3 regions of the Treponema sp. B152 genome follow, and region 2 is predicted to be linked to each of the others. Evidence: riboswitches for the same ligand, from Rfam matches in the RefSeq annotation. Region 2 holds a riboswitch; each other region holds the start of a gene.

Region 1 (10,752 bases), 1.0 Mb from region 2:
AAAATTTTGAACTTTTTTCTTAAGTCTTTTTTTAGTTCTCCGATAAATGAATTAAGCACAGCTTAAATTTTAATGTGCTTCCGTCTTCTGCGGAATGACAGAGGATCCGGAAATGACATATCGGCAGGGATGCCGCGGGAATTTTAAAATTGCCGAAAATCACCAAAGGAGTAGGAATATGATCATTAATCACAACATGAGCGCTATGTTTTCACAGAGGACATTGGGTCACACCAATTTGATGAACCAAAAAAACATAGAAAAACTTTCTTCAGGTTTACGTATTAACCGAGCGGGCGATGATGCATCCGGTTTGGCCGTATCAGAAAAAATGAGAAGCCAGATCCGCGGTTTGAACCAAGCAAGTGCCAACGCACAAAACGGCATTTCTTTTATTCAAGTTGCAGAAGCTTTCCTTCAGGAAACTACAGATGTTATCCAGAGAATCCGCGAACTCAGCGTTCAGTCTTCCAACGGTATTTACTCGGCAGAAGACAGATTGTACATTCAGGTTGAAGTATCTCAGCTCATCGCTGAAGTAGACCGAATTGCAAGCCACGCACAGTTCAACGGTATGAATATGCTTACCGGAAGATTTGCTCAAGAAACCGGAGAAAATACCGTAACTGCTTCTATGTGGTTCCACATCGGTGCCAACATGGATCAGAGAACAAGAGCTTACATTGGAACAATGACAGCTAAGGCTCTCGGCGTTCGCAATGTCGGAGATGAATCGATTATGACTATCGATACACCCGAAACAGCTAACCGCGCTATCGGTACCCTTGATGAGGCCATCAAGAAGATCAACAAGCAAAGAGCCGACCTTGGTGCATACCAGAACAGACTCGAACTTACCGTTGTAGGTATCAATATCGCAGCAGAAAACCTCCAAGCCTCCGAATCACGAATCCGTGACGTAGATATGGCTAAGGAGATGGTAGATTATACCAAAAACCAGATTCTCACACAGTCCGGTACAGCAATGCTTGCACAAGCAAATCAGGCAACTCAGAGTGTCATGACCTTGTTAAGGTAAGCTGTAAACAGTTTGACGGAAAAGCGGTTCTAAAAAGAACCGCTTTTTTTTATTTCTTCATATAAATTCGTCAACCGCAGATTTTTTCAAAAATCGAGGATTGATGAATTTCCGCACTTTTGCAACATCGGTGAAAAAGTGCATGCAATAGAATGAGTTTGCTTTATGCAAAGTCGCAGCGTTTTTAGACAATGCCAACTGCATTGTCTAAAATAAGCCTTGTTTATTTTTTTTATTTTTAGTATAGTAATTTTTAGTATAGTAAGACATAAAATTCAAGCTGAGTTTATAAAAATTTTAAAATGAAAAAAAGAAAATTAACCGATAAATGGCGGAAAATCATTACTATAGGCTTAATAATTTTTATTTTGTGTTTGAGCATCTTTCTCTATTTTTTTTGGGGACAGCCTCTTATAAAATTTCTTATGGATGCAGAAAAAGTACATGCCTATGTTGAATCTCATCCTTTTTCGAGCCGAATATTTTTTATGGCTGCCGTTTTTTTGCAAGTAGTAGTTGCGGTAATACCGGGAGGCCCCTTCGAAATAGGAGCAGGCTATGCTTTTGGAGCTGTAGAGGGAGCCTTAGTATCATTGGCAGGAATAGCAGCCGCAAGTATTTTAATTTTTTTATTTGTAAAAAAATTCGGCAAAGCGGCAATAGAAATTTTCTTTCCTCCGGAAAAAATAGAATCCGTAAAAATATTTAAAAACAAAAAAAGACTCCACCTCATAGTTTTTATAGTTTTTTTAATTCCGGGAACACCTAAAGACCTATTAACCTATATGGCAGGCCTTACACCTATACGTTTAAGCGAATGGCTCATACTAAGCACATTGGCTCGTTTTCCGGCTATATTGGCATCAACAATAGCAGGGACAAGTTTAGCACAAAAAAATACGGGACTTGCTCTTGCCGTCTTTTTTATAGGAAGCATCGCTGCCTTTGCAGGAGTTTTGATTTTTAACAAACTAAATAGCCGTAAAAAAAGCTAAGTTTCTTACGGCTATTAAAAACATCTAAAAAAAAATATCAGACCTTGGGAAAACCGTGTTTTTCGCCCCAACCGAAAGGATCGAGCCTCCATTCGGCAAGGCTCTTTTTATTTTCTTCACTTATATAGTTTTGCCTTACGGCCTCATCCAGCATAATATCGTAATTTAAAATAGTAACCGGAATACATGGAGGATTAAGTTCTGCAAAAGCTTTTTCGGCTTCTGCAAATCCGTAAGAAAAGATAGCAAAACAAAAAGGAACCTTTCCGTTTGCATTACGCACAGCCTCAACAGCCTTGATGGAGCTTCCTCCCGTCGAAATTAAATCTTCAACAACAAGTACGCTGGAACCTTTATAATCCGCATTAGCACCCAAACCTTCAATCTGATTTTTTAGGCCGTGATCTTTTCCGCCTGAGCGTACATAGGAAACGCTTTTTTGCAAGAAGTCTCCCAAACTTACGGAATGAGGAATTCCTGCCGTTGCAGTTCCTGCAAGCCATTCGGGGTCAAACTCAACCGCTTTTAAAAGCTCTGCGAAGGCTTCTGCTATTGTACGGCGCATCTCAGGCAGGGCTAAAAAACGGCGATTATCGTTATAAATGGGCATACGGTAGCCTGATGCCCAAGTAAAGGGTTCATTGGGAGAAAGCTTTAAGGCTCCCAATTCAAAAGCCGTTTTAGCCAAAAGCGGCCCATATTTTTTTTGAACCTCTGCAATTTTCTTTTCATCTTTGTACATAAGAGCTTCCTTTAAATAGTCTTATAGTATTCATAGATGGCCTGAGTTCCTTTTTCGGCATAACCTTCTTCATTCATCTTGTTAAAGAAATTTTGTGCAAGCTCCAAAACTGGAATGTGCAGTTTGAGTTCCTTTGCAACATTTAAGGTTATGTTTAAATCCTTTAAAAAGTGTTTAATATAAAAACCCGGAGCAAAATCTTTTTGAAGCATCTTAGGCCCGTTGTTTAAAATCTGCCAGCTTCCTGCAGCACCGCCCCCGATAGCCGAAAGCATTTTTTGAGGGTCAAGGCCTGCGGCCTCGGCATAACAGACAGCTTCAACAGTACCGAAAAGATTCGCGGCTACGGCTATTTGGTTTGCCATCTTAGTATGCTGCCCTGCCCCTGCACCGCCTTGAAGAGCCCAAGTTTTTCCCATACAGGCAAAAAAAGGTTCCAACTCTTTAAAGGCTTTTTCATCTCCGCCTGCCATAATCGAAAGGGTGCCGTTTTTTGCTCCTATGTCTCCGCCTGAAACGGGAGCGTCTACAGAAAAGCATTCTTTTTTCTTTGCCTCATCATAAATCTTTTTTGCCAAAATCGGACTTGAGGTCGTCATATCGGCAAAAATCGTTCCAGGCTTCGCGGTTTTTAATAAACCCTTTTCTCCGAAATATGTTTCTTCAACATCTTGCGGATAGCCGACAATGGTAAAAATGATTTTACAGTTGGGAGCAAGGCTTGCCGGGTCATCATACCAAACAGCACCCTTTGAAAGAATCTCTTCGGCGGATTTTTTTGTGCGCGTAAAAACGTGCATCTTAGCACCGGCCGCTCTTAATCTTTCAGCCATACTTTTTCCCATAACTCCAAGGCCTATAAAGCCTACATCACAATTTTCAACCTTCATGATTTAAATTCTCCTTATAAAAATCTTTTGCAGGAAGCAGCAGCTTCCGAAAAGTTATTTTTTCTTGTAACAAATCCAATAAAACATTCCGACAAAAAATGCTCCGCCTATTATGTTTCCGAGGGTAACGGGCATTAAATTCTTTATAAAAAATGCAGCCCAATTTATATTTGAAAGAGCCTCGGCGGAAAGGCCGGAAGTGGAAGCATAAGCCGGAACGCTTTTCGAGAAAATCCCTGCGGGGATATAGTACATGTTTGCAACACTGTGCTCAAACCCGGAAGTTATAAAAAGCCAAATCGGAAAAAAAGCGGCAAGCATCTTTCCGGTCATGTCCTTAGCACCATAGCAAAGCCAGACTGCAAGACAGACCAGCCAATTACACATGATGCCTAAAAAAACAGCCTGCACAAAAGAAAAGGAAACCTTGCCGTAAGCAATTTTTATCGTAATCCCACCCAAAAGGCTCGCATCGCTTGAAAGCTGTCCGCTTTGTACAATCAAAAAAGCAATAAAAACAGAACCTATAAGGTTCCCGATATAAACGGCAAGCCAGTTTTTAAGCATTGCAGTAAGGCTCACCTTTTTTTCTAAAACAGCTGCAATTATCAGGTTGTTGCCTGTAAAAAGCTCGGCTCCGGCAAGGAGTACCAAGATAAGGCCTACAGGAAAGATAAGCCCTGCAACGAATTTTCCAAGGCCGTAAGTTTCAGGCTTGGCAAAAAGTCCGAAAGCAGCCATATTGGAGCCTTCCGAAGCAAAGGCAATAAAAACCCCTGCCAAGAATCCTAAACAAAGCAGCTTCCACACCGGAGTTGAAGCCTTTGCAATACCCTTTTGCACCGTAACTTCCAAAATCTCGGCCGGATCACAATACATTTTTTCAGACATACACGCCTCCTTAATACCGCTATGCAGATTTTATTATTAATTTATAGTTTCTCGATTTCTTCACAGCTTAAACCTGTAGCTTTTGCGATTGCTTCTACGGCAAACCCCATTTCAGCTAAATTTTTAGCAGTTTCCAGTTTATTTTGGTAAACGCCCTGAGATATTCCCTCAGCAAAGGCTATTTCCCGTTCTTCAGCACGCTGCACAGCTATATCTGTTTCATAATCATATTCGGCTAGTAACATATTCAATACCTCCTTAGTCTTGCGTTTTAAATAATCACGCAATATATCATTTGCTATACATTCTTCAATCGCTTTTTGAAAACCGTTTTGAGGATCTGTTTTTTTCCATCTTCGTACCGTTTCTACAAATATTGTGTACTCATACATCGTTTTGCAGTTTTTAAGCAAGGGATGGTGATTTTGCTGATTTATGTTTATTATCTTAACGGTCAACTCAAGATTAGGTTTTACCGTCTTTTCTATAAAAGCATCTGATAGTTTTAATGTTTTATCGGAAGGATAGGTTTCATCCCCATTATAAAATACATAAAATTCGGGCGTCGGAATGTTTAAGAGTTTACGGCTGTATTTTTCTTTTGATTCAAATAGAGTTTCATAAAGGCGGCTTATGTATTCAAGGCAGCGTAAAGGCATATTTGGGTTTATAGTGGATTGATGCTCTACCAGCACTATGATTTTGTTATCAATAAGATATGACACATCATTATAGAATGTCATATAAAGGACCTGATCAAGCCTTACATTTTTCAGCTGTGCTGCAGCCGTAAGTTTGGTGCCGTGTAATGCATTATAAAGAGACAAAAAATTCTCTTTCGCCTTTTCATCTTCACTGAACAAATCAACAAAAACCGAATCCTTGTATTTTCTGTTTGAAATACTCATATCACACCTCTTTTTAATTGGTAATGAAATTACAAATTATCCACTACCAATTAACTCTCAATCCCCTTTACAAATCAAGTATATCATAGAACAGTAGATTTTTCAATTGTCATAGTGTTGAATCTAGTTTGGATTGGAGTACCGATTTTGATATCTTGACTTATTTTTTATAAAAGTATAGAATTATGTTTAAATAACGGTTTCGGTCTTGGTGCTCCTTTTAACTTAAGGAGTGAAAAGGGAATCAGGTGCAAGTCCTGAGCAGTCCGGCTGACGTAAGTGAGAGAGTTGTTTTTCAAAATGCCACTGGTTTATTCCGGGAAGGCGAAAATCAATGATGACCTCCGAGCCGTAAGACCTGCCAATGACTATGAGGGTAAAATACAAGTTTTACCCGTGCCGCACTCTGCTTGGACTCATGAGATGCAGCAAAATTTATCGTGTTAATCATATTTATTTCCTCTATTGCTCCTTGGGCTGTTTGAAGATTTTGTCAAGTTTTCTTCGTTTAGCCTTGAGTACATCCGATTGATACCCTTGGGTGTACATTTTGAGGAAACCTAAATCCCTTTGCGGACCGAAATCGTTTTTCTTTATTTAAATCAAAATTCAAATTTTCCCCCTGATAACTTTCAAAAATAAGGCTTTTAATGTATAATCATCATAAATTATTTTTAAGAAGGATTTTATGGCGAGTACATACGAAAAACTTTTAAGTACAATAACGGAAGCTGCACATACGGCTAATCTGTCAGAAGACGATTACATATCCCTTTTAAGCCCTGAACGAGAGATGCATGTTTCAATACCCGTAAAAATGGATAACGGAAAAATCAAGGTCTTTAGCGGATACAGGGTTCAACATTCTACATTAAGAGGCCCGGCAAAGGGGGGAATAAGATTTCACCAAGATGTAAACATCGATGAAGTACGATCCCTTTCTGCATGGATGACCTTTAAGTGTGCTGTTGCCGACATTCCCTATGGAGGCGGAAAAGGAGGCATTTGCGTAAATCCTTCAAAGCTTTCCCAAACGGAGCTTGAGAAGCTGACAAGAGGCTACACAAGGCGGATTGCATCTTTTATAGGCCCTAAGATAGATATACCTGCCCCGGATGTCGGAACAAATGCAAAGGTGATGGCTTGGATAGCGGACAGCTACAGTGAATATGCCGGAGAATTTAGCCCCGCGGTTGTTACGGGAAAACCTCTTCCTCTCGGCGGATCTAAAGGACGAGTAGAGGCCACAGGCCGCGGAGTTCTTTTTGCAACAAGGGAAATTTTAAAGAAACTCAATAAAACCTTAAAAGACCAAAGTGTAGTTATTCAAGGGCTTGGAAATGTCGGCGGCGTTACTGCAGATCTTTTTTATAAAGACGGAGCCAAGATAATTGCAATAAGCGATACAAGCAGTGCAATATACAATGAAAAAGGCTTAAATATTCCTCAAATACTCAAACATAAAAAAGAAGGAAAAAAACTCAATTCTTGTGAAGGCGATTTTAAAAGGCTAACCAATGAAGAGCTATTGGAGCTTAAAGCCGATATTTTAATTCCGGCGGCCCTCGAAAATCAAATTACCGAAAAAAATGCATCAAATATTAAGGCCTCTATAATCATCGAAGCAGCAAACGGCCCCGTCACCCCTGAAGCCGATCAAATCCTCGAAAAAAAGAATATTATAACTGTGCCCGATGTTCTTGCCAACTCGGGAGGTGTAATTGTTTCATACTTTGAATGGGTACAAAACCTGCAAGGTTTTTATTGGACGGAAGAAGAAGTCAACAAACGCCTTGAAGATAAGATGATTGAAGCCTTCAAACTGGTATGGGACGTAAAAGAAGCCTATAAGGTCAGCATGAGAAAGGCAGCCTATATTAAGGCCTTAAAAGAACTTGTAGAAACTCAAAAAGTTAAGGGAATTAACTAAACCGGCCCTTTTAAAGTTTGTCTATCAGCATCGAACACTTACCCGACGGAATCGGCAAGGTCTTCTTCTTTTCGTTTAGGATATTTATGGTAAAATAATAGAGCTTTTCGCTTTCCATGTGAATTTCCCAGCCCCTCTGGCTTTTGGACGAAAGAATGGTTATAAGGTTCCTTTTAAGGCTTAAATTTTCGATACCCATAACTTCAAGATTGGGGACAGTCCAATTTACCGTTTTGCGCGGAAGACTTATCGAAAGCCCTATAACGTTTTCTATCATCAGGCTGATTGTAGAAAGACCTACACCCAAAAGGTATTGTTTACGCGGAAAAGCAGGTTTTCCCTTCCATTGGGCAGGACCTTCTTTGACAGGAGAATAGGCCTCCCATAAAAAGCCCTGTTTTTTTGAATTGCCTGCGGGCGAAAGGGTTTCAAGCACATAGTAAAGGTGCCTTATAACGCACTCTCTTGCTATCTCCCAGCGGTTATATTTTTCCAAACCCTTTACGACAACAAAGTTCAAAATAGGAAAGACACTGCCGCATGCACCGTTTCCGTTTTCGTCATATTCAGGCTCATCGGCTGCAAGACTGGGAAAAGGATGATCAACCCCGAAAGTCTTAGGATTGGATAGGTGTTCTACCAGAAGGGCGGCCTTATCCTCATTTGGAATCTCGGCAAGCATCGGCCAAAAACCGGCAAGGGTTTTCTTCTTTATCTGCTTACCCTCAGCATCGAGATCATAATAAAAACCGTCTTCTTCATTCCACATCATGGAGTTGATTCTGGTTTTTACAGTAAAATACAACCTCTTATACTGAAAGTCTATTTCTTTGTCGTTTAGTATATCGCCCAAGGCAGACATATAAAGGGCATTTACGGCAAGAGCCGAATTAAAATCGGTCAAAAAAACGGACTCTTTTCGGGGCGTATTAGGCATATTTACTGTTTCAAGAGGACTTTTATAGAGACCGTTATCCGACTTAAACATTTTGTCAATCCAGTCCATGTATTTAATCAAAACAGGCATAATATCCTTTACACGCTTTTTGTTTCCCGTCTTATGATAAATATTGTACTCAGCCCATGCAAATAGGGGCATCCCCAGCCCTTCCGGATTATCCCTTTTTAAAACAGGTTCCTTTGTATCAAAATCATATCTATTACGTATGGCTCCGTTTTCTTCCTGCCTGTCATAAAAAAAGTCAAGAGCAGAATTCGGTGTATAATTCTTATTAGAATAAACAAAGAAAAAAGAAGAAAATATAGTTTCATATTGATTCAAAAAATTGCCGTCCGATTCGGGATAAATAAAAAAGCCCTCGGTACCCTGTTTGCCGTCGCCCGCCGAATGCCAAAAATCATGAACCCAAGCCCATGTTCTATCGTAAATGTCCACGAAATCTTGATCGTAAAAATGAACACGCGGAAAATCTCTTTTATTCACCTTAACTCCTTATTTTTTGTGCAAGACAATATATAGTATATCATATTTTTTCAAAAAAGGGTAGTTTTTTAGCAATATTTATAAAAAAAGTTTTGAATCTGAAAAAAGGCTTTCGTTTTATTAATTACCGGCACCGGAAGTTTCTTCTTTTTCCTCGGCAGAACCTGAATTTTCGGCTGAAGTACCATCCTCAGTGTCGGTTCCGCTTTCAGCACCCTCTTGGACAACAGGCACCACAGGAACAGGTTCAGGCGGGCGGCCCAAAAAGAGAACTATATCTTCATCATCCTTTTTATGCTTCATTTTTAACAAAAGAGTACGGGTTCTTTCATCATAAACATAGCCTGAAGAATTATAAATCTCAAATCTGGGATCCGTTCTAAAATCGATTTCATGGATTTGTATTCTATAAAATGGACGGATTCCCCTTATAATCATGTAATGGGTATCTCCCGTCTTAGCCGAAATTCTAAAACTGAATGTTTTTGCATCGTTTTTAAGCACATTTATATCGCGTGCAGATGTCCAAGCCCAAATACCGGGCTCAGCCTTTAAAGCCAAAGACTCTTCATGCGGATAATATGGATTATCCTTAATAGCAGCAGCATACAGTTTTTCGGCATGGAGAATTAGGGCATCATTGGCCATAAGCCCTAACTTCTTTGCCTTATCGCCTTGAATATCGAAAGATGCCGGTAAACTTGAAGAATTTCCTCCAAGAGAAAATATAGAAGAATACAGGGCCTGCCCTACAGCCTTCCATGTACCTTTATCGGGATATGAACTTCCATAGCGGATTAAAATAGAAGCTGCTCTTAAAGTTTTTTCGGTATCTATGGTCTTTTTATCGGAAGAAATATACAGTCCATCATCAATAGAAATCAAAGAATCTTTTAAAACCGTCTCATATTTCTCGGAATTTTCCATAAAAAGATTTTGTTTATTAGGAAAATAAAAAGCGTAATCCATTGCAGCTTCCAATAGGCCCGCGGCATAACAAGAGTTTAAATCCTCTTGCTTTGCATTGGAAGCTATCTTTTCCAAGGCGGAAATCAAATTTGCCCTTGAGTTGTTTATCAAAAAGGGAATAACAGACTCACTATCAAATACGGAAATTTCAGCCCTTGCTATGCTCGATTCAATACCGGATAACAGCTTTTTTTGGTAAGCAGCAAGGCTTTTATCGTTTTGTGCAAGATTACCATAAAACGTAGTCGATATATAGGTGCGTTTTTCTTTAGGCAAAAGAGAAGACGGAGCAGTGACAAGAGCCTTTTCATATTCTCCCTTAAAGGCTTTTTCGGCTATATATGCCGCTAAAAGCTCTTCGTTATAATTTCTTGACGAAATCACACTTGAAAAATAATCCAAAGCTTTTTCTCTAAATAATTGCTTAGTTTTATTGTATTCTTCCTCACTTGCAATCGGGATACGGCGGATAGAATCAAAGTCCAAACTTTCAGATTGGATATAGGTTTCATAAATGGCCGTTTTTTTTGAACTTGAAAGAATAAGATGAGGAAGCTCCGATGTATCATCTGAATTTCCAAAACCGTAACCGCCTCTAAAAATAAACCTATCTTTTCCATATCTTAAAAATATTTGCTCATCCTGTCTTTCAAGACGGGCCGATTGAGTCAATTTCCAAGGAAAATAAACCGTTTCTATCTCTGACGGCATAGAAACGGAAATTCTTACCGTTTCAACTGTTTCCGAAATGTATGAGGTAAAGTCTATCAAAACATCGTTAGAACAAATAACACTAAAGGAATCTTCGGTTTTTTTGTACTCTAAAACCTTTAGGCTAAGCTCTTCGTTATTGCTCGTTTTTGCAGTAATGGGAGTCTGATCCGTAATATAAAAATCCAAACCGTTTGCAACTATATGGAGAGGTAAAAGAGGAGTTCTATTTC
Region 2 (10,752 bases):
TGAAACCCACTCGCCCTTCCAGGCGGCCAACTCCATTCCGGCTGCAAGCTTATTATCTTTTGCAGCAGGCATTGTTTTACAGGCAGTAAAAATAACTGCGAGTGTAACCAGTATAAGTGCAATCTTTGCACCCATTCTTTTATTAACCATAATTAAACTCCTTTAAGTTAATATAAGTTATATTAGCTAACTTTTTATTTAAACAAGAAACAATTCTTGACTTAAAGTAAAAAGAAACTAGCCTTTTTTATGTTCCGCAGAACAGCCGCAGCATCCGCAACCGCAGCCGCTCTTAGGATTGATATTTTTTTCTCCGCAGTTGCAGGCCGAAGCCTTACCCTTAAATATCCTGTAATATTTACGGATGAGTAAGAGAATCACACCTGCAACTATCGAAATAGTCAAAACCATTCCCAATGTCATAAGGCAATCCTTATTTTACAGGCACTGCTTCAATCCAAAGTACGGCATCCTGTGAAAGTTCTTTACCGGCAAATTCTTTTACATTACCTGCACCGAGGGCAGCAAAACCCCAGTATCCGGCCTTATGAGGGACAAAGGAGAAGTTTCCGTTTTCATCTGCTAAAATAACGGCAGCAGCATTTTTGGTTTTTGCCTTCTTCTCAAATTTGCTTTTTTTCATGTTTACATCAAAGTTGATATATTCAACTTCAATTTCCGCATTGGGAACAGGCTTGCCTTTTGAGTCTACAACAGTACCTCTGAAAAGTCCGCCTACCCAAACATCGTAAGGCTTTACCAATGGCATGATTTCGGGATAACCTTCGGCACATCTTGCACTCCAGTCCGTATCAAGACCTGCCTTATTGATAAAGACCTTGGTAATCTGCTGGATATACTTATCTTCAGCACCTTCATAGTAAGGATGAGGAACAGCAATAAGAGCCCAGTCTCCGCCTCCTCTAAAACCGTTATCCTTATTTAAGGTAAGGTCATAGGCTGAAGCCGTATTTTCTGAAGTTGTAAACTCTGTTTTCTTTAATGAGGGAAGAAGATCCTGAATCTTTTCCTTGTGCACGGAAAAGAATTTTTCAAAACCTTTGATTTCTCCGGCCTCGTTTTTACCGACATCCATTGCATGTCCTGATTCTGCAGGATGTGTAAAAACAATCTTAAAATCAACAGAGTTGCCTTCAACTCTTGAGGTCGGGGTATAAATCATTTGGAAGTGTGCAAATGAAGCCATAGATACCAAGAATAAAAATAAAACTATTCCTGTACGCTTTTTCATAAAAAACTCTCCTACAAATATTTTAGTCTAAAGACTCATAATCTTAAGTTCAAAAAAAGATAGGACCAAAAGTCTTGCTTTAAACTCACGGAAAAATCTTTTTTTTCAAATCCAAATGTAAATCAGCACTTACAATCTATCTTATTCTTAAAAAAAAAGCAAGCCCCCAAAGACGGAACAGCAAACTTTTAATTAAAAATAAATCGGAGATTAAATAAAGAAAACACGAAAAACGCAAGACATCAGCTCCGCTTATAGAAAAAGCTGACAATAAAATAGAGTTGTACAATAATGAGTTTTCCGATTTTCCTTCCCTCCGAAGGATTTCGTAATACAAATAGGCAGGTCTCCTGACTTATGATTTAAAGTTTATCGCCTTCCCATATTAACAGTGGCTTATGCTTCCAATACATAGATGCATTATGATAAACAAACTCAATTACAGTAGCGGGGACTGTGCCGGTTTTTCACCGGTTTCCCTTTTAATCTTAAAAATTAATTTAAGAACCTTATTTGTCTATAACCTTCGGGTAATTATAAATATTTCCAAAAAAAAAGCAAGCCCCCAACGGGACACCAATGGGGATTTGTTATTTATTTACTATCCTACTTATTTTCAGCCTTATCCGAAATCTTTTTAAAGATAGGAGGCCAAGCGAACATAACCACAAAAAGCAAGATTACTATTATCAGGGCCGCAGGCGAAAATCCTTCCTTGGGTTTTGCTCTTTCAGAAGGCTCTCCGTCAGAAGAAGATATATCGGCTTGTTTTATGCTATCAGCCTGTTCGGCCGCATCTTCAATCTTGCTGACCTCAAACCAAATAACGGCATCTTGAGAAAGTTCTTTTCCTCCGAATTCCTTTTCCTTCCCTACTCTAAGGGCGGCAAAGCCCCAATATCCCGGACAAGGAGGAATAAACTCGAAAACGCCGGTATTATCGGCCATTATCATTCCGGCGCCCGCTTTTTGCAGCTTAGGTTCTCCGGTAAATTTCTTGTTTGCCATATCCACATCGTAGTTCATGTTTTCAAATTCAACCTGAGCATAAGGCACGGGTTTTCCATCGGAGTCCAAAACAAGGGCACGGATCACACCGCCCTCCCAAATATCGTAGGGCTTTACCAAAGGCAAAATTTCGGGATAACCTTCGGCAACCCTTGACTGCCAATCGGTCGAAAGTCCGGCCTTGTTGATAAAGACCTTAGTTATCTGCTGAATATATCCGTCATCGGCTGCTTCAAAATACGGATGAGGAACGGCAACCAAGACCCAGTCTCCGCCTCCCCTAAAACCTGCCTCTTTATCAAATTCAAAGGTATATGCAAAGGCCTTGTTTTCCGCAGATTCAAATTCCCCCTTTTTTAAAAAGGGCATTAAGTCGGTCTTGTTTTCTTTATGGATGGAATAAAATTCCTTTAATCCTTTTATTTCGCCTGCTTCATTTTTACCTATGTCCATAGTAAGGCCTGAATCAAAGGGATGGGTAAAAGAAATTATAAAATCTACCTTGTTATTTGAAGCTTCGATTATTGAAGCCGGAGTATAAATAATTTGAAAGTGAGCAAAAAGGCTCAAAGCCGTCCAGCATAGCAATACGGAAAAAAATAGCTTTTTCACTTTTTACACCTACCTTTTTTGTTTTTTAAAGAGGAAGACAATCAGTATCGAATTTATTACGGCAAGTACAAGGGCCAAGATTGCCGTAAACGAAGGACCGACACTAGGCATTGCCGAAACGGTATCCATAGGCACCCAACCTGCAGAACCGGAGACAGCAACGGGCTTTTGAGCCTGAGCAGCATCTCCGGCTGACTCGTTTTCTCCTGCGGCTTCAGAAGAAGCAGCCTGACTGCCGAAACCGCCTTCGGGTTCGGGACCGTCTTTTACGATAATATGGCCCGGCCCTGCATCAAAGGTTACAGTATAAGGAACATTCGGGATAGGCAGGTTGAGTTCGCCTACATCGGGGAATTCTCCTTCCCAGATTTTTTGCCCTGAAGCCTTATCGGTAAGATAAAGTTTAACACCGGCAGCCGAAGCTCCATTTGAAAATCCGCCTTGAACATAGATAGTTCCGTCTCCGTTATCTTCAACGGTCAAAAGGGGCGAATGTGCAAAAAGCATAATAGAACACATCATTAAAACAAATACGATAAATATTTTTTTCATCTATAAACTCCCATAAATTTATAATCCTAAATGTGAACCTCTAAAAGCTTCAGTCTTTTAGAGGCTTTCCTTAAATTTCTCTTACAATCAAAAGCCGAACAGTCTTCCCAGCTGGAAAACCAGGACGGCAACCAACGAACTCAAGACCACGGGATACATAACACTGAACAGTGTCCAACCCACACTCTGTGTCTCGGTCTTTGTTGCCATAACGGTAGCAATACAGGGTGGAAAGAGGGCTATCAAAATCATAATGGTAAGACCGTCTAATGGGGTCAATCCCGTTTCCTTATCCTGAATACGGGCTTCCAAAACTTTACCCGAATCCTCGCTTGAAGACTCAACACTGTAAATGGTACCCAAGGTCGAAACAAGAGCTTCCTTTGCGGCAAAGGAACCTAGAATTGCGATATTTACCTTCCAATCGAAGCCCGCATATTTTGTAACGGGTTCCATTGCCTTTCCCAAATATCCCAAAACGGAGTTCTCCAAAGTTTCTTTACGCAATTGTACTGAGATAAGCTTTAGGTCTGCACTTGCAGGGCGTATAGCCTTTGCAGCGGCAGCGGCTTCGGAATCGATTACAGCTGTGCCTGAAATTTTCACTTTTCCGGTTCTGACAAGGGCGAAGAAGTAAGGATTCAGCTTTTGCCAATAAGCATAAAATGAAGCCTTTAAAATAGGCTTTTGAAATTCTTGAGCATCATTGTATGCCTTATCAAAATCTTTTTTTGCGGAAGAATACATATCAAAATAATTTTTAAAAGCACCTATATTGCTGTCGAGTTCAATTTTTCCTTTTAAGGCTATTTTTGTCATTTCGGGATTTTGTAAAAACAATCTGTTTACATTCTTTTCCATGCTCTTAGCTCCGCCGAACCAATTTATGGCATCATACAAATAAAGCTTTTCGGTTAAACGCTGATATTCTATAAAGCCCTTTTCGGAAGCAAAATATTGGGAATAGGAATTGTTTAATTTTCCTGCAAAGTCCTGAATGTAAGCTGCTTTTCTTGCTTCATATTGAGCAGTTTTTTCAGAGCTCAAAGAAGGAAAATTTACACCTGCCCAGATTATAACTGAAACGGCAACTACAGTCGTTGCAACTTTTTTTATAAAGCTCCATAAGCGTTCAAAGGTGCGTGTTAAAACACCTCTAAGGGTCGGCATATTATAAGCCGGAAGCTCAAGTACAAAGGGCTCTGGTTTGCCGTGAACAACATAGAGGCTGAAATATTTTGCAACAATCAGGGCAACTATCAATGTAAAAAACGAAATTCCGCCTAGAACTATCCATTGGTAGCTTGTAAAAAATATTCCCGTAATTAAAACATAAAAAGGAATCTTTGCCATACAGTTAAGAAGGGGCAGGATAAGAATCGTTACCAATCTTGACTTATCATCTCTGATTGTCCTTGTGGACATAACACCGGGAACGACGCAACCTCCCATTATAACGCCCGATAGAATCATAGGGAGGGTTGACTGTCCGTGTAAACCGAACTTGCGTAAAATTCTATCCATGATAAAGGCAAGGCGGGCCATGTAGCCGACATCTTCCAAAAAGGCAATGAGGGCAAACAAGCAGAAAAAGATTGGGACATAGTTTAAAATCATTATTGCCCCATCAATTATCCCGCTTAAAAACAAACCTCTTAAAGGCCCCTCGTTTATAAGTCCTTCAGGATAAATAAGCTGAGAAACTATTGTTCTGACAAATTTAAATATCGGGAAAACCTTGTCGGTCATCTTATAACCCAAAACTACCGTTATCCAATAAAAGACTAAAACAAGCTCAACCAAAATCAAAAGACCGTAAACCTTGTGGCAAAGCACTTTGTCGATTCTGTCGGTTGAATTTATACTGCCTGAACCGCCTTTAGTATAGATAAGGGCAGCTCCTCCCGTAAAGGCAAAAGCTCCGGCTAAGCTAAGAATCAAGCGTAGAATGTTATTTGCAACGATAGGAATCGGCAAAAGCAAAAAGAGGGAATCCAAAATCTCATAGGTTACAAAACAAAGAATAAGGGCGGCAATGGTCTCGGTAATCTTTCTTTTAATATTTAAGGACTCGACGGCTTTTTGTTCAAGCTCTTTTTTTGAAACCGCAGCTTCAACAATTTTTTTTGCCGCAGCGGAGCGGGCAAGAGCTATTTCTATTTCAAAGCTGTGCTTATGTTTTTCCTTGTGCTCGGCTTCAATTTCTTTTATAAAAGTTAAAATGGAATCAAAGTTTGTAAAATTTTTACCCTCTTCTTCGATAACTGCGGAGTCCTTTTCGCAAAGCTTGATTGCAAGCCATCTTAAGGGAATAGAAAAAAATTCGTCCTTTGCAGAAGCCTTTAATTTTTCGACAATTTTTTCCAAATAGGATTCCATATCCTTACCGTAGGTAAGTGTAAAGGGTTTTTGCGGTTCGGAGCTTTCAGCCGTTTTTGAAATAAGCTCTTTTAATTCGTTTATCTTTTCTTTTTTCTTGGCCGAGCCGGCTATTATCGGAATACCCAAGAGAGAAGAAACTTTATCGACATCGATTTGTAAGCCTGCATTTTTTGCAGAATCCATCTTGTTTAAGTACATAACAATAGGACAGTTCATTTCCAAAAGCTGGAATGTCAGATAAAGATGTCTTTCCAAATTTGAGGCATCGGCAATGTTTACCAAAAGCTCAGGCTTTTCACGGAGGATAAAATTACGGGTTACCCTTTCTTCCGGTGAATAGGAAGTAAGGCTGTAAGTACCCGGCAAGTCGGTAATAAAAACCGATTGGTCAAGAGCAAAATACTCTCCCGTTTTTTTCTCGACGGTGATACCCGGATAGTTTGCAACATGTTGATGAGCTCCCGTCATCATGTTAAATAGGGTTGACTTACCGGAGTTAGGCTGACCGGCAAAAGCAATATTTATTTTTTCTTTTTTCATATTCTAAACTTCTTTTACAATGATTTTTTTAGCTTCATCCTTGCGGACAGCTACAAGCGAACCGCAGATGGAAATGTCAAAGGGATCTAAAAGCGGGGCCTTTCTTACAACCGAAAGTTCAGCTCCGGGAGTAAACCCAAGACTTATAAGCCTTTGCAAAGTCATTCCGCTTATTTCAAGATCTTCTATAATTCCTTTTTTTCCCTGTTCCAATTCATCAAGAGTCATTTTAATCTCCAATCTCAGCTATAAACGCACCAAAATTTTAGAAGCAAGATTATAGTCTACCGCATATTTTGAACCGTTTACCAAAAGCAAAATAGGCCCTTTTTTATCGGCCTGAGAAGTAACAACGGTTATTTCCGTATTTATATCTATTCCAAGACTGCGAAGGCGGGAAAATTCGGCCCCCGTTCCGTCAAATTTAAGCACGGAGGCCTTATCGCCTTCCTTTAAAATAATTAAGGGCACCAATGTCAGCAACCTCTCACAAAATGTTGCAACGAACATACATCATTTTTTTATTTTAATCAAGGCATAAATGAAAAAAGTTACAACATTAATATGTAGCACCTAATATCAAAATGCATAAACAATTTCAATGATATTCTTTCGCTTATCCGCCGGTATCGGAATTCGTAAAGAAGACTTGACCCTCATCAAAAAAAAGGATAGTATTTGTCTATGAAAAAATTTGAAGAAAGACTGGAAAAACTTGAAAAGATAAGCGATGACATACGCTCCTCCGATATTCCTTTGGAAAAGGCTCTTTCCCTCTTTGAAGAAGGCATAAAGCTTGCCAAGGGGCTCGAAAAAGATATAGAAAAAATGGAAGGAAAGATTGAAGTCTTATTAAACCAGCCCGTACTGCCTGAAGAAGAGCCGGAACTCGACCTGTTTACGGTAACGGAAAACGTTTAAAGGAAGCCCGCATGAGAGAATACAAGCCCGTAAAGCTCTTATCAAAAGAAACCGCAAGCAAAATAGCCGCCGGAGAAGTTATCGAGCGGCCGGCCTCTGTTGTGCGGGAACTATTGGATAACTCGATAGATGCGGGAGCCTCTCAAATTATAGTAGAAATTGAAGAAGGCGGAATAAGTTCAATCAGGGTGAGCGATGACGGCTGCGGAATGACAAGGGAAGACTTGGAACTTTGTACCCATACCCATTCCACAAGCAAAATAGAAGAGGCTGAAGACCTCCTTCACTTACGGAGCTTGGGCTTTAGAGGTGAAGCCCTTTCATCGGTGCAGGCTGTAAGCTCCCTCGAAATTACCTCCACCAGAGAAGGCCCCGCAGCTTGGAAACTTTCCTTAGGAAAGATTTTGCCTGCCCGCCTAAATAAGGGCACAACAGTCGAAGTTAAAAATCTTTTTGAAAACTTCCCTGCCCGAAAAAAATTTTTAAAACGTCCCCAATATGAGGCGGCCCAATGCCGTCAGACCTTTGTCGAAAAAGCCCTCCCCCACTACAATATCGAAATGCGTTATATAGCGGACGGAATAAATAAGCTAATTCTTCCGGCCCATTCTTCTTTAAAAGAAAGATGCCTTACAGCCATGAGCCTTAAAGAACCTGAAGAGCTTTTTTATGAAATAAACCAAGAAGGAGACGGCTTTTCTTTTAAAGCAGTTTTAGGAAGCCCCGCAGTTGTCCACTCAGATAAGCGGAATATCTACATCTTTGTAAACGGAAGGCGAATAAACGAGTACGGCCTTGTTCAAGCTGTTTGCTATGCCTCGGAAGGCTATTTTCCCAATGGAGGATTTCCCGCAGCCTTTGTGTTTTTAAATGTAGATCCGGAAAGAGTCGACTTCAATATTCATCCTGCAAAAAAAGAAGCAAAATTCGAAGACTATAAAGAAATTCATCACTGCCTAAGCTCAACCATAAGCTCCTTTTACAAGCAAAAAACGGTTTCCGATCTTTTAAAGGAAAGCTATCAGCCTGAATATACGCGAGGCTTTGATTTTGAAAAAACTGAATATGAAGCTGCCGATTTAAACCAAAGCTATAATCCGGCCGGCACAAAAAAATATCTAGAGAGCAATACCTTCGACTATCGGCAGAACAGCACAAAAACCTATTGGCCGTCATCTCCGATAAAGCAGATTGAAACCTCGACAGCTTTTCAGGAAATATCGCAAGCCGATTATGGAGCCTCGGCCGCACAGCATAGACTGTCGGCTGCTGCTTATGAGACCTCAGCTGTGCCGCAAGACCTCCCAAAATCCGACTTTAAATTTTTAGGCCAATTTTGTGGCACCTTTATCGCTGTCGAAAAAAACAATGCCCTCTATATAATAGACCAACATGCTGCCCACGAGCGTATCCTCTTTGAAGGCTTAAAAAAAAGCCTCGGCCCCTCGCAGGAGCTTTTAATTCCTTACCGCATTGAAACGGAATCCGAAAAAGACGATGAAATCATAAGACTAAACCTCCATGAGCTTCAAAAAGCGGGCTTTAATATAAGTGAAGACAAAAAAGGGCTTTGGATTATAAGGGCGGTTCCCATAAGATGGCAGGGCACGGAAAAGGACTTAAAAGAAGACCTTGCAGGTGCAGGTAAGGATCCTTCGGGACTCATGCACCACATCCTTGCAAGATCTGCCTGCCGTGCCGCCTGCAAAGACGGAGACATCATCGACCCTGTTTCTGCATACAATATAGCGGTTAAAACCTTCGCCCTCCCTGAACCGCTCTGCCCCCACGGCCGCCCCCTCTATTTTATAATCGACCGCACCGAACTTTTTAAACGGATAAAGCGAACTTAACCTCGGCTTGTTTTTTATTACATTTTAATGTAAAATGAATCTATAAATTTTTACGAAATATTGATTTTTTAACTTTATAGAGGGGCATATGAAAAAACTACCGTCTTTAATCCTGTTTATTTTTTTATGTTTTAGTTCTTGTAATTTTTTTATGCAAGAAGAATATGGAGAGCTTGTAATCGATCTTGAAGGATCGTCTTCAAGGACTATAGGAAGCAACGGTCTTCCCGAAATTGCATCCTCGGAACTTTATTTGCAAATAATAGGGGAAACAAGCGGAATAATCGAAAAAAAATTTGAAGCAGGAACCCCTAAGTTTTTTTCTGAAAACTTTCCTATAGGAGAAAAACTAAAAATAAGGGTTCGTTTATCGGTGGTCTCAGCCTCATGGGAGACTTCCGTAAATCATACCATTACTCAAGGCACGAATAATATCATGTTGAAGCTAAACAAAATAGCTTCCGGTAATAAAAAAATAGCATTTTCAATAGGACACTCAGGAAGCTCAGTAAGCCATAAACTCAGATTTGAAAATAGTTCCGATATCAGCATAAATGCTTCGACGCCGATAAGCGGCACTCCCGGCTTTGCCCGAGACTCTAAGGGGAGGCTATACTTTATTTATAAAGATTCTTCACAATGGAAAATAAAACGCTTTACAAGTGAAGGAGCGGAAGATACAGCCTACAATCATAGTTCGCTCACATCAAGCCTGACAGGAGATGAGGTCGAAATATTTTCCGATAGGTCAACCGGAGATATCTATATTTTGGATAAACAAAGCACAGGAAATAATCTTTACAAAACTGACGGTACAACCAAAACAAATATAGTAATCCCTTCAAATTTTCAAAATCCGGCAGGCGATAAGATCAGCCGGATGGCTATTTATGATAAATTCAGCTTTATCATCGATAATAACAATAAATTACACTCTTATAATTTTAACGGGACAGAAATATCGGGGACTTCAATACCAAGTTTAGATTTATTTGCGAATCTGGTTAAAATAAATTCAAGTTATATTCCTGCCGGCAACTTTAAATCCGGAGATATTTTTGTAAACAAGAACAAGCTCTATGTGCTTTTTTCTGCATTTTCAAACGATTTAATAAATGGGGCCTATTCCTTAGGCGGAATTTTAGAATATACATACAACGATGAGGGAAATTTAGTGCCGGCAAGAAAATTAGGCTTTTCGCAATCCCTTACCGCAGGAACGGAGAATATTGCCAATATTGACGAAGCTTCAAACTTTTACGGTGCCGCAAAAATAATAGGCTTTGAAGGCGAAACAATCTATGTAGCCGATGACGGATATAAATTACAAACCGGAACATCACATGCAGAAGTAGAAAAAAATAAAAACAGGATTGCAAGCCTTAACACAGTCTCAGGCTCTTTAAGCTTCGAGCCTACAGACCACACTTGGTTTGAAGAAAAACAGGAAGCAGCTCCGCCGACACCTCCTTCACCGGGAAAGATGATAATATGGACCAAAAACGGAACAGCAGGTTATAATTTTTATGAAGTTACAGATGAAGATCCAAATATATCGGGCAAAACACCTCTGATAACAGGTTCCGGAACTACTTATCCCCTTGATGTATGTTCCTTTGATAAGGACGGCAA
Region 3 (10,752 bases), 1.2 Mb from region 2:
CCTTTAACAATAAAACCTTTTTTTTCAAAAAGAGTCTTGTCAAAGCCGTCTTTTGTCTTAACGATAAAATAACCGTCAACTATATCCTTGTCGTCGGGCTTATAATTTGCACCATTCGGTAATTCAACCGACGATGAATTTCCTAATCCTCCCGTATACCCGTTTAAAACTGCTCCATTATCTTTATTACCGATAACGGCAGTATTCATACCGAAATTACAGGAAGAAACAATCAAAACTATTGTCATTAAAAAGAATAATATTTTTTTCTTCATCTTAAAGACCTCCTTATTCAATTACAAAGGTAAATCTGCCGTTTACGGCGTTGGAGCCGCTTGAGCTGTTATTTCCCATTGTGCGAGATTGATTTGAATCATACATTTTAACAATCCTAAGAGCCCTGTCATCTCTTAAACTGATCGCACTCTTTCCCCAGTCCTGAATATCCCACTGATAGTTTACACCCGATTGGTATTCCATCGGGGTACCGGCAGCTACGTTAAATTGTGCTATCTTTACAAATTTATCGGTAATTGTGATAATGCCTGTGGAAGAGTCAACGGTTATAAGGTCTTCAAGTTTGTTGATATTGTAATAGGTCTGCAATGGTGTTGCGAGCTGCTTTTTATATGAAAAGCGCTTAACACCTGAACCGAACCCTATAGTATCAATCAGTAAATCGGGGCCGGTAGTAGTATTAGCACCGCCTATACCGACAGTAACACCATCAAAGACATAGCGGAATTTTGAACCGAAAACAGGTTGTCCCTGTCCGTCGAGGATCAATAGGCCTAAGTCGCACCAATCGGCTTCTTCCTTGGTCAGCAGCTTTTTATTGCTTATTGTGCACGAATACGACATGTTTGCAGCATCGGCCGCCGAAATCTTTTTACGGTTTTCAGGAGCTTTAAGGGAATAGGTGAAGGCTTCCATAACCTTGCCCGTAAATACGGGAGACTCAAGTGTATCCGTTGCAGTAAACGCTTTAATTGTATACACGTACTCTTTACCTTCTTCAAGTTCTGAAGATGTATCAAAACCTTGATGTGCGCCCCAGCCGGGGTTTGTTTCGGTTTTAGGCTCATCGTAGTGAGTTCTGCTTACAAATTTAGGGGTATCGGTGCTGCCCTTTTCTTTTCGGAATACATCAAAGCCCATAATAGGAACGGAAGTAGTCGGAGTGGTTTTATCTACAACGCCGAAGACGAAGACCGCCATATATGAAGAATTGTGTCCTTCAACGGGGTTTAAAGCCTGCGGCATCACTTCGTGTCCGCTGTCTAACTGCACAAGTCCCTGTCCGGGTTCGGTTGAGAATGTATTGTTTGTAAAGGGAACCCTTTCTATTATCATAAAAGCACTTCCAAATTTAGCATTCGAAAGGGGAGCTGCTGCCGAGGTTTTACTGAATTTTACGGGGATGCGTTTTTCGACCCTGTTGTTTGCAACGTCGTAGCCTACTATTATAAGCTCTGTTTTGTCGTCAGGCATTGCCGCATGTTCTATATCAAAAACGTATTTCGATGTAAAAATACCGTCACCGGGAGTATTATCGGGAGTGTAAACCCCATCAATACCTTCATAACTTGTCGGCATCATACCGAAACCGAGTTTTGCACCGAAACCGTTCCACGCAACATCTTCCACTGCACCCACTTTAGAGGTGAATTCTACATAAACTTTTTTTTCAGCGTTTCCGATGTCATAATTGTCCGTTATATCAACACCGGATGCATTTTCAATTGTTACCTTGTCGATATGGGGGGGGGTAACATCTCTTGTTATTTGCCCGTGCGCAAATTGGAGCATCATAACTCCTTTGAGGCCCTCTTCGGGTACATAATAGTCCTGCAGCCTAGAGCCCGCCCATGTACCTTTTTTGCCTAAAAGAACAAAGTCATACTTCTTTTTAGGGCTTACCTTTGCAGTAACTTTTCCTTTCCTGACAGTAAGCTGATTAGTAACCTGTTTGCCATCAGAATCAAAAACTACCAGCTTTGTTCCATCCACTACAGTGCCGCTTACCGAATCCGAAACGGTAATTTCAACACTCACGGCATCAGCCGGAATGGGATACGGATCCTTTTCGGGTTCACTTGCCGACTTTTGCTGCGGACAAGAACCGAATAAAAACGCCAATAAAAGGATACACCATAACGCCGCAGCGTTCCATCTTTTTTTTGACATACTCGTCCTCCTATAAATTTATTAAATTATAGATTTTAAAAATCTAATTTGCCGTTTTTAGCATCCCCATTGATTTCAATAAAAATCTCGGTATCCGGTTCGGCATCTACCGAAACTATTACATAAGGGCGGGTAAAAGCCTGCGTAACCATATCCTTAGGTCCGGGACTTTTTACCTCAAAAACCAAATTGATGATCTTCCCTGTCTTTATTGCAGAAACAGGCACAATGGAATATCCGCCCGTATTAAAAGGTCCTGCGGCAGCAATAACAACCGCTTTCTTCGAAAAATCTATCACCGGTGCTTTTAAGGAATTTCCATACAAAACGGAATAAAGGGTCTGCAAATCTTCTTGGCTTTTGACAATAGATGGTAAACCGGTTTTAAAATTATTCCCTTGAGTCAAAATTTCATAAGCAGCCTGCATAGACTCCGGCGGACTGCTCAAAATTTCAGGATTTTTAAAAGAAGAACCCAGATTTCCTTCCGCCCCTTTATCAGGCACAGTAGGGACTTTGTCATCAGGCACGGAATGGAATTCCCCGGCGGGTTGTTTAGGAAGCGTTTTACAACCTAAAAAAGTTACACAACAGATAAATAATAAAATTACACAAAACCTCATAGTACTTAAGTATATCATATTAATTGGATTTAGCAAGACTTATTTTTATAAATTTTGTAAATTTTCGAAAAAAAACAAAAAAAATGCCGGCTTGACATTAATTTACAAAAGTTTTAGAATTACTTCACAATTTTCAAACCATACAGGTGCCGAGATTCGGTTAAAAGGGAAGCACGGTGTAATTCCGTCACGGTCCCGCCGCTGTAAGAGAATAGTCTTTTTAAAATATGTCACTCGGGAAATCGGGGAAGGCTTAAAAAGATGATGAAGCTCGAAGTCAGAATACCTGCCTGTAAAGGACTAAGCCTTGTGCTTTACGAGCGATAAAGTACGGGACACTTAAGGAACTTATAACATCTTTGTTTTCTCTATAACTTAATAAGATCCCAAAAGTATCTTTGTACCCGCTGCATAAACTTATACCTTTTAGTTTGAAGGCGTAAAATAAACACACTATTTTGGGGGAAGATATGAAAAAGATTTTTTTTCACTCAATGCTGCTATTATTGGCAGTTTCAGTTTTTTTAGGATGCAGTCCTAAGGAAGATCAATCACAAAATTCGGGCAAAACAATGCCTAAAACGGAAGGAGCCCATTATCCTGTAACAATTACTACATATAATTATGCGGGGGAACCTGTAGACCTTACATTTGAAAAAGCCCCGGAAAAGGTTGCAGCCTTTTACCAAAGCCCTATCGAAACAATGCTCGCTCTCGGTCTTTCCGATAAGCTTATTCTTGCAGTCGGACTTGATGATCCGGTTAAAGACGAGTTTAAAGAAGCTTTCAGCAAAGTAAACTATCGCGATAAGCGTCCTGAGAAAGAAGAAATTATCGACATGGAACCGGATTTTATTTTTGCATGGACATCATTATTCGGTGAAAAGCGTTATGGAGACGTAAAATTCTGGCATGACAGAGGTACAAAAACCTATATTTGGCAAAACTCAGGTTTAAAAAAAGAAGATGCTCTCGAAAACGAATATCAGGATATTCTAAATATAGGTAAAATTTTCAATGTAGAAGACAAGGCTCAAGAAATTGTCGATAAGATGAAAACTGAAATTGCCGCAGCAAAAAAACACGTCGAAGGCAAAACAAAGGTAAAGGCCATAATAATTGAAGTAGAAAAAGAAGGCCAGTACCGTGTTTATGGGGAAAGAACTATCGGCGGGCAAATTGCAATGCAGGTCGGTGCCGATCTTGTAGGTAAGGATAAAAAAGGAATAGGCAAGGAAGAATTAATCGAGCTTAATCCCGATGTTATCTTTACGGTTTACTTCGGCGACTATATTGAAAAAGACCAATCTATAGAAATGCTCACAAAAGATAATGCTTTACAAAGCATAGCAGCACTTCAAAACAAAAAAGTTTTTCCGATTAATTTAAGCGAAGTTTATGCCAGCGGCATAAGAACCTATGACGGAATAAAGACAATTATCTCAGGTTTATATCCTGACCTATAATATGCAAAACAATAAAAACAAGGTGCTGAAAATAGTTTTTCTATCTTCAGCACTTCTTTTTCTTTTGGCGGGACTTTTAATTTCCATAGTTCTATCGGTAGGATTCGGAGCCGTACGCATAGCTCCCGCCGAAATCTTAAAAATCGCTCAATTTAAAATCTTAGGTGCCGGAAGCCTTGAAGGAATTAAAAAGTCGGCTATCGACATAGTTTGGATTGTCCGTATGCCTAGGATACTTTTAGCCTGTCTTACCGGAATGGGCTTAGCCGTAACCGGAGTTGTCATGCAGGCAATAGTACAAAACTCATTGGCAGACCCTTATATATTGGGCATTTCGTCGGGAGCTTCTCTCGGGGCAACCCTTGCAATCGCTTTGGGCGTGGGTGCGAAACTGGGGCCTAATTATGTGGGCCTGTGCGCCTGCTTTTCAGCCTTTGGAACAGCCTTAATCGTAATAAATGCCGCCAACATAAAAGGCAGAGCCAATTCCGCAAAATTACTTATGGCAGGTATTGCCATAAGCACGATTTTTTCAGCCTTTTCTTCGTTTATAGTCTTTACTACAAAAAACCGGGAAGCTATAAGAAGCATTACCTTTTGGCTTATGGGAGGCTTCGGCGGAGCAAAGTGGGAAAACCTAGGACTCCTTGCAGGAGTGATATTTTTAGGAATCTTCTTTTTTATGACGCAATACCGTACCCTTAACCTGATGCTCCTCGGAGACAGCGTATCAATTACTTTAGGAAAGGACTTGCATATTTACCGCCAAGTCTATCTTTTGATATGTTCCGCCATTGTAGGTTTTTTAGTATACAACGCAGGAATAATCGGCTTTATAGGCTTAATAATTCCGCATATTTCAAGGATATTTTGGGGAACAAATCATAAAAACATAATTCCGTCATCCGTATTGATAGGAGCCATAATTCTTATATGGGCAGACGTACTGGCACGCTCCGTTTCCAGCCTAGGTGAAATACCCGTAGGAGTTGTAATCTCTCTTATAGGTTCGCCGGTATTTTTATATTTATTGATAAATAAAGAATACGGGTTTGGGGGTAAAGCATAATGGTTCTCGACATCAGCTCTCTTTCATTTAACTTCGGAAGCAAAAATATTTTAGCCGATATTGACCTTTCAATTAAAGATAACGGAATTGTAGGCATAATCGGTCCCAACGGTTCGGGAAAAAGCACCCTGCTCAAATGTATATACCGAGTTCTTAAACCCAAAACCGGCACCATATTTATCGACGGTAAGAACATAAATGACTATCAGTTTAAAGAAACGGCAAAAAAGATGGCTGTAGTTGCCCAGCATAATGACACCCATTTTGACTTTAACGTGCTTGAGATGGTTTTAATCGGCCGCTCGCCTCATAAAAAATTTATGGAGAGGGATTCAGCCGAGGATATCGAACTGGCGTACAAGGCTCTTGAACAAGTGAATATGAAAGATTTTGCCGACCGCAATTTTTCAAGCCTGTCGGGTGGAGAAAAGCAAAGAATTATTTTAGCCCGTGCCTTAGTACAAAACACGGATTGCCTCATCCTCGACGAGCCTACAAATCATCTGGACATAAAACATCAGCTGCACTTTATGAGCCTTGCAAAAGATTTAAAAATAACCGTTATATCGGCAATCCATGATCTTAACATAGCTGCAATGTATTGCGATAAAATATACGCTTTAAAAGAAGGACAAATTATCGCCTCAGGCAGTGTAAATGAGGTTATCACAGAAGAAGTAATTAAGACCTTATATGATGTGGAGGCCAAAATCATTTATGATGAAGAAAAAAAGCCCCATGTAATATTTAAAAACATTTAACCGGCTTTTTTCTTTAATAACCAAACCTATACACTTTTTTTTACGAATATGATACACTGGCACCCTTATTTTACATAAAAGGAGACTTTATGCGCGCTTTTTTTAAGCTCTCTCCGGTCTTATTACTTGCAGGTTTGATGATGATTTCAAACATAGAATCTTTTTCAAATGCCTTGGGATTTAAGCTGGACATTTTAATCATAGCCCCTATAGCCGTAATCTATGCTTCCATAGTCGCTATGATAACCGAAAAATTCAAATTCAACGATATTTTAAACTCTGCCGTAGACAATGTTAAGGAAATGCAGCTGGTATTTTTTATCCTTATGTTTGCCTATGCGATGGCCGATGCCTTTATGTCTACAGGAGTCGGAGCCTCGATTATAACTTTAAGCCTAAACATAGGCATTTCCGCCAGAACAGTAGCCCTTGTTGCCTTTTTGGTTTCCTCCGTATTGTCGGTTGCTACGGGAACCTCATGGGGAACCTTTGCAGCCTGTGCTCCTATCTTCTTGTGGATGACCCATATTTTAAACGGAAACTTGGTTTTAAGCATTGCAGCTATTGCAGGCGGCTCATGCTTCGGCGATAACCTCGGTCTTATCTCGGACACAACGGTCGTAAGCTCAGGCATTCACAGGGTTGAAGTTACTCACCGTATGAAAAATCAGGGGCTTTGGTCTCTGGTGTGTTTGATTATAGCCGGAGGCTTATTTTTAATTGCAGGCTTAAGCCTCCCGGGAGATGCCGTAAGTCCGCAAAAAGCCATCGAAGCCATTCCCCAAGAAGTTTGGACAAAATTAGCTGAAGAAAAACCGGTCGCAGTTGACCTTCTCAATCAGGTACAGCACGGAGTCCCCGTTTACATGGTAATTCCGCTCATTCTGGTCATAGGGATTGCCTTAAAAGGCTACTCTACCCTCCTTTGCCTTGGAGCAGGTATAGTTTCATGCTTTATCTTAGGCCGCTTTGCAGGAACGGTTTCAGGCCTTCTTGCCTTTTTTGACATAGTGTATAACGGCTTTGTCGGTGCCGGCTCGTGGGTTATCATAATGATGATGTGGGTCGCAGCCTTCGGCGGAATCATGTCGAAGATGGATGCCTTTAGGCCTCTATCAAACCTTGCCGTAAAACTTTCCCGAAATGTAAGACAGCTGATGTTCTGGAACGGTATTATCTCTTTATTAGGAAACGCAGCCCTTGCCGACGAGATGGCGCAAATAGTTACCGTCGGCCCGATTATCAGAGACATCACGGAAGAAAATGTAGAAGGCGATGAAAAAGACCTTTATTCTTTAAAATTGAGAAACGCAACCTTCTCCTCAGCCCTAGGCATCTTCGGATCCCAGCTGATTCCTTGGCATGTTTATTTAAGCTTTTTTATAGGAATTGCAGGCACAGTCTATCCTCTTTACCAATTCAGTCAGACCCAGATAATAAAGTATAACTTTATGGCCCATATCTCGGTCATAACCATTCTATTATTTACCCTGTTCGGTATCGACAGAATCTTCCCCAAATTCGGCATCGCAAGCGAACCGAAAGTAAGGTTAAAGAAAAAATAAGAGCAAAAAAAGCTGCACTGAGGGTAAAACACAGTGCAGCTTTTTTAATTAAAAATTATTTTTTATCAATAGAGGTCATGGCAGCTCGAACGAGTTCCGCATTTTCACCGTACCGTTTTTTTATTATGGGTACTACTACATCATAGTTATCATGTTTTTTTACATCAACAATTTCATACTCCATACCGCCCTTCCTCTTGTACTCCAAGTGCCCCAAATAATAATACTTAAAATCAGGCTGTACTTTTATTTTTACAGCAAAAGGTAAAAAGAACCTAAAAGCAGTTCCCTTAAAAAAGTTATATGTGCAAAAAGTTAAAACTATCTCACCGGACCTGGGAACGGGAACTTTTATTGAAATAATTTCCTCAACATCCGATACAGCAGTAGGTTTATCAAGCTTATCGTCTCCTTCACAATATAAGGATATTGAATCACCAGGATCATTGCTGACAGGTCTGCCGGTCTCATTGATTATTAAATCAGACATGGGCATTGAGGGAATACTCAGATACTCCTTAAAAAACTCTCTGTTAACCGAAGGTCTAATCTCCACCGAAAAAACCAAAACAACCTCATTTCTTCCTGGTTTGGAATAATTTTGTGCAAAAGCAGCACAACTCAACAAAAAAATAAATATTATACTAATTGCTTTTTTCATTTTGAAGCTCCTCAATTCTTTTCTCTATAACGGTTTCCCAAGAAGTACCTTTGTAATATGCTTTAATACCCTCTAAAGCAGAAAGTTCATTTTTAGCAGAATCCTTTTCCATATCTTTTTTATATCCCGATTTTGTGCGGATATAAGAACCTATGTATTGCAGCCCCGGCTTTTTACATGAAAACCACAGAGTACTTGATTCGGGCCAGCCTAAAAACGGCCAAAACTGATAGACTGTTGTGTGGGTATAATTTCCATAAAACCTCATTATAGAATATCTTGAAAACATAAGTCTCAAATTTACTCCGGGCTCCATCGGATAAAAGGACATAACCGAACCTTGAAAATAAATAGGTAAAAAGATTAACGGCTCTTTTTCAGGATTCATCTGAATGTACTCCTGATAATCTTTAGCGGTATTATTAACCGGTAAATGCAATGGAGCATCTTCAACATCCATATGACCGAACATCAATGTATGAGTTTCAGGCGGTCCGAATTCTTTTTTGTTCAACGTCTTTCCATTAACATAGCCGCCGATACTGGAGCATGAAGAAAAGAGAACCAAGGATAAAGATAACAACAAAAAAATATATTTTTTGTTTAGTTTAAATTTTATCATAAATACCTCCGTAAAATTTAAAATGAATATCCAATACTTACACCAAATCCGTGTAAAAACATTCTATCTTTGTTAAATTTTGCATATCTTCCGGCATAAGCAGCCCCAATCATAAGTTTTTTACCATTAATATCAAAAACAAATCTTATACCCGGAGAGATTTTTACATGAAGACCAATAAAATCAGAGCTAAACATCGGAGTTCCCAATCCAACTCCTGTTTGTAAATAAGGCATTATAGTAACCTTATTATTTACAGAGATAGGAAGATTCGGTTCAATAAACGCTAAAACTGAACCTGCAATCGAATCAAAGAAACTAAAAAATCCGGAATCTTTAAATTCAGACTCTTTAAATTTTGACCGCTTATTAGGAAATTTATGGCGTTGATTTATATTTAGCATAACGCCAAAACCAAAAAACCTATAATTCCAAATTGACCCAATCGAGCCTCCGGAATATAAACCATAAGGAGAGAAAATACCATTATATTCAATAAAGGGCATACTATTATAAGGCGATGCAAAAAGGATTGCTGAAGAGTTTCCAGATTTTTTTTCTCTATTTTTCTTCTTTTCTTGTTTATTTTTGGAAGCTTCACCAACTTTTTCATCGGTAAGTTCATTATTTAGTGAAAAATCGGATATCCTCCAGTTTTTATTTTCAACTATCCAAAGTGAATATAATTTATCTTCGTTATTATTTTTAAATACTATGTATTTTCCTCCGGCATTTTTTGAATCAGACATGTTTTCTACCGAAGAGAATGTTTTATAATCATTTATATCTTTTTCAAGATTATATGCAACCGCAAATTTTAACGAATCGATAGGAAAAGAAAATATTATTCTTTCTATAAGAGCATCCCGTACATAGGAAGGTCCCCTGAGAAGAGCATCCTTTAGTTTATCCAGTCCATTTTTTTTGGCATAGTCAGTACTTATAAAAGAAGCAAGCGTATAGATGCGCCTTAGTCTATCTTCAACTTCTTTTTCATCGGAAAGTGTTTCTTTGGGATACGAAGCCTGCTCCAAAAAGACGGCTTCAGCTTTTTTTAACATTTTCTCGGTTTCAGCAGCATTTAAATTAGAAAAACCCAATTTAAAAAAAGAATTTACCGTAGAAAAAGGTATTGCAAAGTTTGTAGTTTCCCGTTTGCGGGCTTTTGCTTTATTCACACCGATTACTTCATATTCTTCTGCACCATTTTTAGATGTTACCAAAAGAGGCCCGCCTGAATTTCCTGCATCTATCGGAGCCGAATGCTGTAAAAAAAAGCTGTCTTTCGGATAGAGCGGATCATCAAATTTGATTTTTTTATTGGTTAATGTTCCTTTTCCCAATTGCCATGATGGTTTACCGCCTAATCCGGGATAGCCTGCAGACCATACATCTATACCTTCACGCAAAGCACCTTGATAAAGACCTAAGCCTTTTTTTATCCCTGCATCTGCCGGAATTTCGGCAATAGCAAGGTCATCCTCAGCACTGTTTGCAATAATCTTGCAGTTTTCAACTTTTTTTATGGTTTTACCATCCGCATCCATCATTTCTATAGAAACAGAATCGGCATATGCACAAACATGATTGTTTGTAACAACATAACTTTTTCCATTAAAGATATAAATAAAACCGGATCCGAATGAGTTATCTTTTTCAACTCTTAGCTTAAATATTTCTGCAAAATCTGCATAGCCCATATCTTCTAAAGTATCTGCAGCTTCGTTCACACAATCAACAACATCTTCTTTGTAGTTAGGCCTTACAATGCAAACATAGTCTCGCAAGTCGGCAAAAC

The links. A riboswitch is a leader RNA that binds a small molecule or an ion and turns the genes downstream of it on or off. The one in region 2 is predicted to bind cobalamin.
Region 1: it holds a riboswitch for cobalamin, as region 2 does, so the genes downstream of both, HYB91_RS08085 (Glu/Leu/Phe/Val family dehydrogenase) here and HYB91_RS03305 (DUF4198 domain-containing protein) in region 2, are expected to answer to the same signal.
Region 3: it holds a riboswitch for cobalamin, as region 2 does, so the genes downstream of both, HYB91_RS09180 (ABC transporter substrate-binding protein) here and HYB91_RS03305 (DUF4198 domain-containing protein) in region 2, are expected to answer to the same signal.

The regions. Positions count from the first base shown of each region.
Region 1 is NZ_CP058668.1:1,735,460-1,746,211, forward strand. Features, by position in the region: gene HYB91_RS08055 (flagellin N-terminal helical domain-containing protein) at 179-1,039, shown strand; gene HYB91_RS08060 (TVP38/TMEM64 family protein) at 1,342-2,034, shown strand; gene HYB91_RS08065 (orotate phosphoribosyltransferase) at 2,072-2,776, opposite strand; gene HYB91_RS08070 (NAD(P)-dependent oxidoreductase) at 2,788-3,666, opposite strand; gene HYB91_RS08075 (formate/nitrite transporter family protein) at 3,721-4,557, opposite strand; gene HYB91_RS08080 (Rpn family recombination-promoting nuclease/putative transposase) at 4,599-5,465, opposite strand; cobalamin riboswitch at 5,658-5,846, shown strand; gene HYB91_RS08085 (Glu/Leu/Phe/Val family dehydrogenase) at 6,154-7,395, shown strand; gene HYB91_RS08090 (MGH1-like glycoside hydrolase domain-containing protein) at 7,406-8,839, opposite strand; gene HYB91_RS08095 (hypothetical protein) at 8,960-10,752, opposite strand, start outside.
Region 2 is NZ_CP058668.1:735,489-746,240, reverse strand. Features, by position in the region: gene HYB91_RS03315 (ZinT/AdcA family metal-binding protein) at 1-150, opposite strand, end outside; gene HYB91_RS03310 (hypothetical protein) at 238-423, opposite strand; gene HYB91_RS03305 (DUF4198 domain-containing protein) at 434-1,252, opposite strand; cobalamin riboswitch at 1,575-1,779, opposite strand; gene HYB91_RS03300 (DUF4198 domain-containing protein) at 1,859-2,872, opposite strand; gene HYB91_RS03295 (hypothetical protein) at 2,882-3,424, opposite strand; gene feoB (ferrous iron transport protein B) at 3,512-6,346, opposite strand; gene HYB91_RS03285 (FeoA family protein) at 6,350-6,574, opposite strand; gene HYB91_RS03280 (FeoA family protein) at 6,593-6,856, opposite strand; gene xseB (exodeoxyribonuclease VII small subunit) at 7,031-7,267, shown strand; gene mutL (DNA mismatch repair endonuclease MutL) at 7,279-9,120, shown strand; gene HYB91_RS03265 (hypothetical protein) at 9,209-10,752, shown strand, end outside.
Region 3 is NZ_CP058668.1:1,963,584-1,974,335, forward strand. Features, by position in the region: gene prtP (dentilisin complex serine proteinase subunit PrtP) at 1-275, opposite strand, end outside; gene prcA (dentilisin complex subunit PrcA) at 289-2,187, opposite strand; gene prcB (dentilisin complex subunit PrcB) at 2,223-2,828, opposite strand; cobalamin riboswitch at 2,938-3,119, shown strand; gene HYB91_RS09180 (ABC transporter substrate-binding protein) at 3,281-4,276, shown strand; gene HYB91_RS09185 (FecCD family ABC transporter permease) at 4,278-5,345, shown strand; gene HYB91_RS09190 (ABC transporter ATP-binding protein) at 5,345-6,106, shown strand; gene HYB91_RS09195 (Na+/H+ antiporter NhaC family protein) at 6,196-7,671, shown strand; gene HYB91_RS09200 (hypothetical protein) at 7,727-8,332, opposite strand; gene HYB91_RS09205 (hypothetical protein) at 8,316-8,954, opposite strand; gene HYB91_RS09210 (S1 family peptidase) at 8,972-10,752, opposite strand, start outside.